Regions from separate parts of the Pseudohaliea sp. genome, predicted to be linked through region 1. Evidence: predicted binding sites of a transcription regulator. Region 1 holds the regulator's gene; each other region holds the start of a gene.

Region 1 (3,265 bases):
CGCATCACCTATTTCACCGCCGAGGAGCGCGTCCTGCTCGAGGAGGACGCCGAGGTCGAGCAGGACGGCGCCACGGTGCGCGGCGATCGCATCGACTACCTGATTCGCGAGCAGCTGGTCCGCGCCGATGCGGCCGACAGCGGCGGCGAGCGGGTACAGGTGGTGATCCCGCCGCGCCTGGCCAACGAGGCGGAGAACCCGGCAGAGGCCGATGACAGCGACGCTGCGGGGACCGCGCCGGCAACGCCTTCCGGGGCGGCGCCCGACGCAGCGGCTGAAACGGCGGCCGACCCCGCCGATGCAGGAGCGACGCCCGATGGCGGAACTGAAGGCGAGTAAGCTGGCCAAGGCCTACGGCGGGCGCCCGGTGGTGCGGGACGTCTCCCTCGCCGTGGAGAGCGCCCAGGTCGTCGGCCTGCTGGGCCCGAACGGGGCCGGCAAGACGACCTGCTTCTACATGATCGTCGGCATCATCCGCGCCGATGCGGGGCAGATCACCATCGATGGCGAGGACATCATCGGTCTGCCCATGCACGAGCGGGCGCGCCGGGGCATCGGCTACCTGCCCCAGGAGGCCTCCGTGTTCCGCAAGCTGTCCGTCGGCGACAACCTGATGGCCATCCTGGAGACGCGGCGGGACCTCACCCGCGCCCAGCGCCGGGAGCGCCGGGACGAACTGCTCGAGGAGTTCCACGTCGCGCACCTGCGGGGCAGCCTCGGCCAGGCCCTGTCCGGCGGCGAGCGCCGCCGGGTGGAGATCGCCCGGGCGCTGGCCACGGAACCGGCCTTCATTCTCCTCGACGAGCCTTTCGCCGGTGTCGACCCGATCTCCGTATCGGACATCAAGGAGATCATCCGCCACCTGCAGCACCGCGGCATCGGTGTCCTTATCACGGACCACAACGTGCGCGAGACCCTCGACATCTGCGAGACAGCCTACATCGTCGGTGAGGGTCGCATCATCGCCGCCGGCTCCCCCCAGGCCGTGCTCGACAACCCGGAAGTCCGCAAGGTCTATCTCGGCGATACCTTCCGCCTCTGAAGGCACCGGCAGAGAGCGCTCGCGGCACCGCCAGGGGCGGGCCTCGAGGGTCTTCGCCACGATTCTTGACGGGCGTCAATGGCCCGGGCACCAATCTCTGCAATTTCCGCGCCAGTCCGTTGCCTCCGCCGGCGGGCCGGCGCTACACTGCACTCGAACAGGGCAAAGGAACGCCTCCCCCTCGCGATCATGAAGCAAGCACTGCAACTCAAGCTGGGCCAGCAGCTGACCATGACGCCGCAGCTGCAGCAGGCAATCAAGCTGCTGCAGCTGTCGACGCTGGACCTGCAGCTCGAGATTCAGCAGGTGCTGCAGAGCAACCCGATGCTCGAGCTCGACGAGGGCGACGACGACGCGCCCCTGGAGAGCCCCGAGCCCGGCGAGAACCTCACAGCCAGCAACGGCGAGGGCCCCCTGGAGAGCCTCGAGCGCACCGCGGCGGGGGATGGCGAGAGCGGCGACTACGAGCCGACCATGCCCGAGGACCTGCCCGTGGACACGCAGTGGGAAGACCTCGTGCCCTCTTCCGCGCCCTCCGCGCCGGGCCCGGCGGCCGAGGGCGCCGACTACGACATGGACAGCCGCAATGCCAGCGTCCAGAGCCTTCACGACCACCTGCTCTGGCAGCTCAATCTCACCCGCCTGTCGGACCTCGACCGCGCGATCGCCCTGGCCATCATCGATGCCACCGACGACAACGGCCGCCTCACCAGCACCGTGGACGAGCTGCACATGCTCTGCGCGGCGGACTTCGAGGGCGAGATCGAGCGCGAGGAAGTGCTGGCCGTGCTCCACGCCCTGCAGCAGTTCGAGCCCACCGGCGTCTTTGCCGCGGACCTGCAGGAATGCCTGCTCCTGCAGCTCAGGCAGCTACCGCCGGGAACCCCCTGGCTGGAGCAGGCGCGCACCCTGGTCAGCCGCCACCTGGCACAGCTCGGCAACGGCGACTACGCGCAGATCCTGCGCCGCATGCGCCTCGACGAGGACGCGCTGCGCGGCGTCCTGCAGCTGCTTCAGACCCTCGACCCGTTCCCCGGCAAGCGTATCGGTGCCGACGACACCGAGTACGTCGTACCGGACGTGTTCGTGCGCAAACGCGAGGGCCGCTGGGTGGTCGAGCTCAACCCGGACATCGCGCCGCGGCTGCGCATCAACGACACCTATGCCGGGCTGATCCGGCGCGCCGACAACAGCGCCGAGAACACCTACCTGCGCGATAACCTGCAGGAGGCCCGCTGGTTCCTGAAGAGCCTGCAGAGCCGCAACGAGACCCTGCTCAAGGTGGCCTCGGAAGTCGTCTCCCACCAGCGCAACTTCCTCGAGTACGGCGAAGAGGCGATGAAGCCGCTGGTGCTCCATGACATTGCCGAGGCCGTGTCGATGCACGAATCGACCATCTCCCGGGTCACCACGCGCAAGTACATGCATACCCCCCGGGGCATTTTCGAGCTGAAGTACTTTTTTTCCAGCCACGTCGCCACGACCGCGGGCGGCGCCTGTTCCTCAACGGCGATCCGCGCGCTCATCCGCAAGCTCATCGCGGCGGAGAACCCGCGCAAACCGCTCAGCGACAGCCGGCTCGCGCAGCTGCTGGAAGAACAGGGCATCAAGGTGGCCAGGCGGACGATCGCGAAGTACCGGGACAGCCTTTACATCCCGCCGTCCAGCGAGCGCAAGCGCCTGGTCTGAGAACTGAGCGCCCGGCCACGACCCGGGCATACCTGCGTTGCAACGCACAAGGAGTCCAGTATGCAACTCAACATCAGCGGCCATCACGTCGACGTTACCGACCCGCTCCGCGACTATGTGGAAAGCAAGTTCGAGCGGCTCCAGCGCCACCACAGCCACATTACCAACATGGAAGTCACTCTCATCGTCGAAAAGCAGGTACAGAAGGCCGAGGCCAACGTGCACATCTCCGGTGCGGACATCTTTGCCGCCGCGGAATCGGACGACATGTACGCCGCCATCGACGCGCTCGCCGACAAGCTCGACCGGCAGCTCATCAAGCACAAGGAAAAGGCGCGGCCGCACTAGGACAGGCGCATGCGAGAACTTGAGGAACTGCTGTCACCGGCGCGTACCCGGCGGGACGTGCCGGGGGCCAGCAAGAAAGCCATCTTTGAAGAGGTCGCCGCGCTTGTCGCGGCGGACCACCCGGACCTCGACCCCGGTGATTTCATCGGCAAGCTGCTTGCCCGGGAGAAGCTCGGCAGTACCGGC
Region 2 (3,265 bases), on a different contig from region 1:
AACGGTCATCAGGCCGCCGGTGGCGGTACCGAGATCGATCAGCGCGGCCTTGGCGGTGGGCGCCAGCGAGGCGCAAAGTATTGAGGCCGCCACCAGTTGCGCGGCCGGGCGTCGAGCGGCCGGAACCCGTGCAGTCGCTGTCTCAACCACGGCGTTACTCATGTCGTGCTGTTGCTCGGCTGGCTTCATGTTGCTTCCTTTTCTCTCGGCTGTGTGTATCTCTCACCGATCTCACTGGCACTCTGCGCTCGCAGGTCCAGCGTCGGTACGGCGATTGTTAGGCAGCAATCGGCATGCTATCTACTAAACATTGCCTGCTGACGCAGGTTTTGGAGACATCGGCACCGATCCCGGCCTTTCGTTTGTTAATTACGTCGACACCCCTTGCATCGGTGAAGTCAGTGCGACCCCGCGAGGGGTCGCTCTGTGGAGTGTTTTTTACTTTGAAATGGGCGTGATCAGGCGGACTTTACATGGCCAGTACGAGCGCCCAGAGCGAAAACCCCCACACAAAACAGCAGGAGCGTTGCAGGCAGCGGCACACTTTCAAGCCGGTGATTATCCACGGCTATGGCTCCGTCAATGTCTATGTTGGTGAACCATGCATACCGATTGCCGCCAACCTCACTCGGAATGAGATCAGAGGGGTTGTTGCGTGTCTCCCGGAAAACTTCACTGCCCCCAGCGTCTGAAAGGATCAGATCTACAGCGAGCGTACCAACCGAGTCGTAGAAGTAATGCTCAAAGGTGTACCAACCGGCGTCGATAATGCGCACGTGGTTCGGGTCGCTTTCCAGGTTTTCCTTTGGTTCAAAGTTAGAGTTATTTGAGCCACCTACGAGCAGATCACCCGTCGAGGTGTCCTTGGTTACATGGAAGATGAAATCCCTCTGGTGATTCCCGTCGCTACCGCTTGATGCGACGGAGTAGTCGAAACCTGAGCCTTCTACCCACTGTGGGTCAAGGTAAATGTCGATTGCGGCCCGGTAACTTCCCGGCCAGGTGTCGCGATAACCATCGAAACGAGAGAAAGGGCCTGTGGTGCCGCCGGCGGCTTCGGTAGCGGATTGAGTAAACTCAGCGTGCCAACCGCCGGAAGAGGAGGCGACACCTAGAGACCCGCTGCCGGAGGAAACCCGGGTGACTGTCCCAGCCCAGCCACTGGTTTCGTCGAACCACCCTGATGTGTCGCTCTCAAACCCCTGGAACCAAAAACTTGCTGAGGCACCGTTGGCGACGAGGGTCAGCAACGCCACTCCAAAACCTCTGCCCACGTTTTTTTTGCTGGCAAACATAGAATGTCTCCTTCGCAATGTTCCGATGCCGTTGATCCGGTGCTGCATCAACTAACGATTTTCAAGAGTTGCTACACGTCAGGCTCGTTGAAGCATTATGTGTGCCGGTGATGGTTAACTATCTGAAAAATATAGGTATTTATCCGTTCCGGTACGTCTATGCACCTGCCCGTGTAAAGCAAGTTGACACCGCGGTGCCCAGGAGAAGCCACTAAGACTAACTGGCCCGGAATGACAGCCTTGCAGGGGGCTGGCTGTTGGCGGAGCGTCGGTCGGCCTGTTACTCCGGCGTAGGTTCGCTCGTTTGCTGGTCGCAGGCTGAATAGAAGCCGTGTGTGGCGTTTCCTCAGGGCCGTGTTTGGCTCACGCTATTGCTCTAGCCGCTCTGGCGGAATCGTCGTCCGCACCCGCTGCCCCGTCGCCGGGTTCGCCCAGGCGGTGATCACCTGCCGGTCGATGGCATAGTCCATCCGTGCCGCCTCCATCGCCATCCGCCCCTGGCGCAGCCGCACCACGTTACGCAGGCGAATGAGGGCCCTGGGCTGGAAGTACTCGATGATCCGCGCCCGGGCGTGGACCGGCTCGCCGCCGGGTTCCGGCAGCTGCCGCATGCGCGCCGGCGCGCCGCGGGCCTCGATGAGCATCACGTTGCTGCCGGCCAGCGGGTCGCGGCTGTCGCTGGCGCGGCGGGCAGGGCGGTCGGCCTGGGTAAGCGTGACCTCGTCGGCGTTGATGACCAGCGAGCCCTGCACGATCTCCACGTCGCCGCGGTAGACGGTGGTGCCCTTGGTCTCGTCGCGGATCGCCTCCTGCGTGCGGATCGTGATCGGTTGGCGGTTGTCGTCGGGAAGAGCGGCCGCGTGCGGCGCCAGGGCCGCGACTACCAGTACAGCCATGACGCCGGCTGACAGACGGCTGCCTCGCTCGGCGCGTTTGCTCACAGTCGGTGCGCCTTCGGCCAGCGCCGCTTCAGGCAGATCCACTCGCCCGGCGTTTCGCGGATCCACGCCTCGAACTGTGCGTTCATCTGCCGGGACAGGTCGAGGGCCTTGTCGTCGACCCCGGCATCCGGCTCCGTGGGCGTCAGCGGGTCAAGTATCTCCACCCGGTAGCGCGCACCGCCGAGCCGCTCGCAGTGGATCGGGATGAGCGCCGCGCCGCTGCGCAGCGCCAGCCGCGCGGCGGTGGTGTTGGTCAGCGCGTCGCGGCCGAAGAAGGGCAGCAGCTCCCCGGTCTGCAGCCGCGTGTCCGTGGCCAGGCCCACGCTGTGCCCGTCCTTCAGCTCCTTGAGCAGCGGGCGCACGCCATCGTCCGTGGGCACGAGGCGCACGCCGAAGGCCCGGCGCAGGTCCTGCACCAGCGCATGGACCGCGGGGTTCGACTCCGGCGCATAGACGGTGCTGATGCGCAGGCCGCGCTCCCGGGCGATGAGGTTGGTCAGCTGCCAGGCACCGACGTGGGCACAGACAAACACCGCGGGCCTGCCCGCCTCGATCTGCGCGCGGGCGGCGTCGGACCAGTGAAAGGCGATGCGCCGGTCCCGCTCCTGCCAGAGCTGCTCCAGCTTCAGGAGCTCCGCGGCGGCCATGCCGAGGGAGCGGAAGACGTCCTTCACGGTGCGCTTGCGCCAGGCGGCGTCTTTCTCCGGGAAGGCGATGGCGAGGTTGGTGTCCGCCTTGCGGGCTTTCTGGGTCCAGGGGCCGACGGTGGCGAACAGCGCGCCGGCGACGCGGGTGGCCTGTTCCGGCTTCAGCCGCTGCACGCACCAGAACAGGCCCTTCAGGAGCGCCGCCTCCAGGGCCTGGGCGGCGCGGCCGAGCGCGGGGAAGCGCTCGGCAAGGGCCTTGGGCAGGAAATAGTAACGGGCCACGGCGCGCCTCAGCGCCCGGGGCGGGGGCTCTCCGCCGGCCGGGTGCCGAAGACGATGTCCCAGAGCGGGCTGCTCACGCCGTAGCGCCCGCCCTGGCCGG
Region 3 (3,265 bases), on a different contig from region 1:
CGCATCCCTCGAGACGGATGGCTGGGAGCAGCAGGAGCGCCTGCTGCTTGCAGCGCCGGGCGCGGGGGAAACACCATGAAGAAATCGCACTGGGTCGGCCTCGCCCTGGCGCTGTCCGTGGCGGTAAACCTGCTGGTTGGCGGTGCGCTGGTCGGTCGCCTGTTCCGTGCGCCGCCGGGGCCGCCCCCGCCCATGGCCTGGGCGCTGCGTGACCTTGACCCCGCCGTTCGTGAGACCCTCCGTCCCAGGCTGCGGGAGCGCCTTTCCGAGGCTCAGCCGGCCCGGCGAGAGCTTCGCCGCGCCTTGCAGGCCCTAGGCCATGCACTGCGAGCGGAGCCGATGGACCGTGACGCGGCATCGGCTGCGCTGGCAACGCTGCGCGAGAGCGGTGAGCGCTACCAGGCGGTGCTCCACGAGAGCCTCCTCGACATTCTCGCCGAGCTGCCGGCGGCGCGCCGCGAGGCGGCCATGCGTGCTGCGCTGCGCGGCAAGGGCGGCGCACTACTGCCCGGGCCTGGCCGGCTGCCTTCATCCAGGGAAAGCGGGGTGGACGAATAAACAGCGGCGACCCTGCGCTGCCCGACCGTAGCGGGTCCGGAAGGCCCTGTTGAGCAAAGGAAAAAAGGGCGCGGGCCGGCCGGCCCGCGCGGGGAAGGCTTACATCAGGTCGACGTCGACGGAGTAGGACACGACGAACTTGGGCTCGTCGTTGTCGTAGCCGCCCTCGGCCGCGGGGCCACCGGCGTTCGTGTCGGTGATCATGAAGCCGAAGCCGCCCTTGGACAGGCTGATGTTGTAGTCGAAGTAGCCATCGTCGGTGCCGTTGAAGGCCTCGGCGAAATCGCCGTCGTGGTAGCCCACGTGCAGGCCCATCTCGACGCCGTTACCGATCTCGAAACCGTAGTCTGCCGACAGGTAGTAGGTGCCAAAGGCCTCGAAGTCCTGGTCCGGTCCCTCGTCGGCCTCCGTGTTGGTGAGGAAGTAGCCCGAGAAGCTGAAGCCGCCCATGCCGATGGTGGCGTAGACCTCGCCGAAGTCGAAGTTCGCCTCGGAGTCGTAGTTGTAGTACAGGTAGCCGACATCGAAGGTCATGCCACCTGCCTCGAAGGCGTAGCCCGCGTAGATGTCGTGCTCGTAGGAGTAGACGTCACCGGCGCCGTAGTTAACGTTCGACGCCCAGGTGCCGACGTAGAAACCGCTGTCCGCGGCATAGTCGATACCGCCCTGGACGGCCGCCTCGTTTTCCGTTTGCGTCAGGCCGCGCCAGATATAGTTGTTGTTCACCGAGACGTTGCCGCTCAGGCTGCCGGCCTGGCTCGGGGCCGCGACGGCCAGGCCGAAACCGGCCAGCAGGACGGCAGCAGAAATGCCTTTGATTGGCTGCATGGGTTCCCTCTCCCTCTATTGTCTGTCGTTCGTGCGGTGGTCTGTCGTTGCGCCACCGTCGCGGGGTGCACAGCAGGCGCCGTGCCATAACCGGAAAAAAGGCTGACGGCTCATGGGGTTAAGGGAGTTTTCGAGGGCAAAAAAGGAACGTCCACAGCCCTGGCTGCGGCTTTATGGTGCGCGTCCGACCGCGGCTGCGTCGCTGCGCGCTATTCTGGTGCCTGGTGCCGCCGGCCGCCCCCGGGGCGGCGGCCGGCGGCTGGCGCTCAGAAGCTGTAGAAGAACTGCAGCTTGTAGAAGTCGCTGGTCGAGAACGAATCGTCGTCTTCGGTCAGGTCGGCGCCGAAGGAAAAGCGCATGCCGGCGTTGTCCTTCGCGATCTGGATGTAGGGCCCGAGCCACTGGTAGCCGTCCTGGCTGCTCACGTTCGAGCCGCCCTCCAGCGACAGTTCCTCGAAGTGCAGGCCGACGGAAAAGTAGTCGCCGAACTTTCTGCCGCCGTTGACCCAGTAATGCAGGTATTCCAGCGTGGTACCGTCCTCCGGTGCCTCGTCCCGGAGTTCGCCGTACCAGCCGGCGTACAGGTTGCCCTCCCACTCGTCGGTGTCGTAGACGAGGGTGAGGTTGGGCACGATGGCGTCGCCGACCACGCCGTCGCCGGCCGTACCCGAGGACACGAGGTTGCCGTTGGTGAAGCCGAGCTGCGGGTTCACGTACAGGTCCCCATCCATCATCTCGAAGCCGAGGCCGACGCCGAACTCGGTCCAGTTGCCCCAGTCCCCGCCGCTGCCGGCGCCCCAGGCAATGCCATAGAACGTGAGGTCGTAGCCTTTCCCGGTGTCGTAGCTGGCGCCCACGAAGGGGTTCGGCCCGAAGAAGGCATCGGTGTTGTAGGACACGGACACGCCGAGCCGGTCATCGTCCTGTGCCAGGGCGCCCTGGGCGATGCCGGCCAGGACGAGAGCGGAAGAAAAACGAACGAGCTTGCTGTTGGTCATGATCAGATCCTCAGTCACTTGTCGATTGTCATCTGTGCAGTAACGGCGGCCCGTGATCTCGCTCTTTTCTGGTTGTCGAGCGGGCTCCCGGGATCCCTCCGACCGAAGTAACGCAGAAACCATGCCAATGCTTATCAAATGGCGTTTTGCTGATAACTTAGACTAATCAACAAAAGCTCGATGGTTCGTTTTTGCACCACATTGGTGCGAATTGTTGGTGCGTCGGGCCGGGCGGTGTGCGCGGGGCCGGGTGGGCGGCTCGCCGGGGTGCACGGTGGCTTTTGCAGGCTATACTGCGCAATCACCAACGATGGAGAGCTGCCATGCGCCCGTCTGTTCTGACCGCTCTGTGCCTTTGCGGGTTTGCCGCCGCGGCACCCTTCGCTGCGCCCGACGATGACTGCGGCGCAATTGTTGCAACCACGATCGAGGAGCTGCGGGTGGCTGCGGGGAAAGCCTGGGATGGCGGGCAGGAGGCCCTGGCGCGACGTGCCGCGGCAGCCGCGTGCGTGAAAGCCCGTTCCGGCCGTTACGATGTCATGGCGAGTGAGGCGGTCGGACCGCGGAGCGCGGAGGCGGCAGCAAGGACCGGGGCGGAGGACGGGGCCTCTGCGGCGGAGGCAAAGGACGACGATGGCGGCCTCTGGCCGTTCGGCGAGTTCAAGATCAATGATGTCTCGGCATCGCCGAGCAGGAAGCCGTACGAGCGGCGCCGCCTCGACAACGACGACTGAACGCCCGTGGCGGGTGAGCCGGCCCTGTTAGGTTTTTCTGGGCCGGCGGCAGCGCCTCAGCGGCCGGCGACCAGCTCGGAGCGGTCGAGGAAGGTATCCAGTTCCCGGTTGTAGGCGGTGGCTACCTGGACCAGCTTCGAGCGCAGG

Evidence for each region. The regulator sigma-54, encoded in region 1, starts transcription at its own class of promoters, with help from an activator protein. The targets are predictions, from matches to a motif close to TGGCACANNNNTTGCNNT.
Region 2: a site for sigma-54 is predicted at 1,385-1,402, ahead of ACX93N_RS07805 (PEP-CTERM sorting domain-containing protein). Genes of this name have one in related genera too.
Region 3: a site for sigma-54 is predicted at 1,456-1,473, ahead of ACX93N_RS05910 (TorF family putative porin). Genes of this name have one in related genera too.

The regions. Positions count from the first base shown of each region.
Region 1 is NZ_JBTOLW010000037.1:10,185-13,449, forward strand. It holds gene lptA (lipopolysaccharide transport periplasmic protein LptA) at 1-339, shown strand, start outside; gene lptB (LPS export ABC transporter ATP-binding protein) at 317-1,042, shown strand; gene ACX93N_RS14665 (RNA polymerase factor sigma-54) at 1,232-2,731, shown strand; gene hpf (ribosome hibernation-promoting factor, HPF/YfiA family) at 2,792-3,079, shown strand; gene ptsN (PTS IIA-like nitrogen regulatory protein PtsN) at 3,089-3,265, shown strand, end outside.
Region 2 is NZ_JBTOLW010000012.1:10,674-13,938, reverse strand. It holds gene ACX93N_RS07810 (hypothetical protein) at 1-189, opposite strand, end outside; gene ACX93N_RS07805 (PEP-CTERM sorting domain-containing protein) at 459-1,295, opposite strand; gene lptA (lipopolysaccharide transport periplasmic protein LptA) at 1,664-2,191, opposite strand; gene ACX93N_RS07795 (lysophospholipid acyltransferase family protein) at 2,233-3,165, opposite strand; gene ACX93N_RS07790 (sterol desaturase family protein) at 3,174-3,265, opposite strand, start outside.
Region 3 is NZ_JBTOLW010000008.1:10,693-13,957, forward strand. It holds gene ACX93N_RS05900 (hypothetical protein) at 1-79, shown strand, start outside; gene ACX93N_RS05905 (periplasmic heavy metal sensor) at 76-558, shown strand; gene ACX93N_RS05910 (TorF family putative porin) at 658-1,386, opposite strand; gene ACX93N_RS05915 (DUF6733 family protein) at 1,653-2,384, opposite strand; gene ACX93N_RS05920 (hypothetical protein) at 2,708-3,118, shown strand; gene ACX93N_RS05925 (hypothetical protein) at 3,175-3,265, opposite strand, start outside.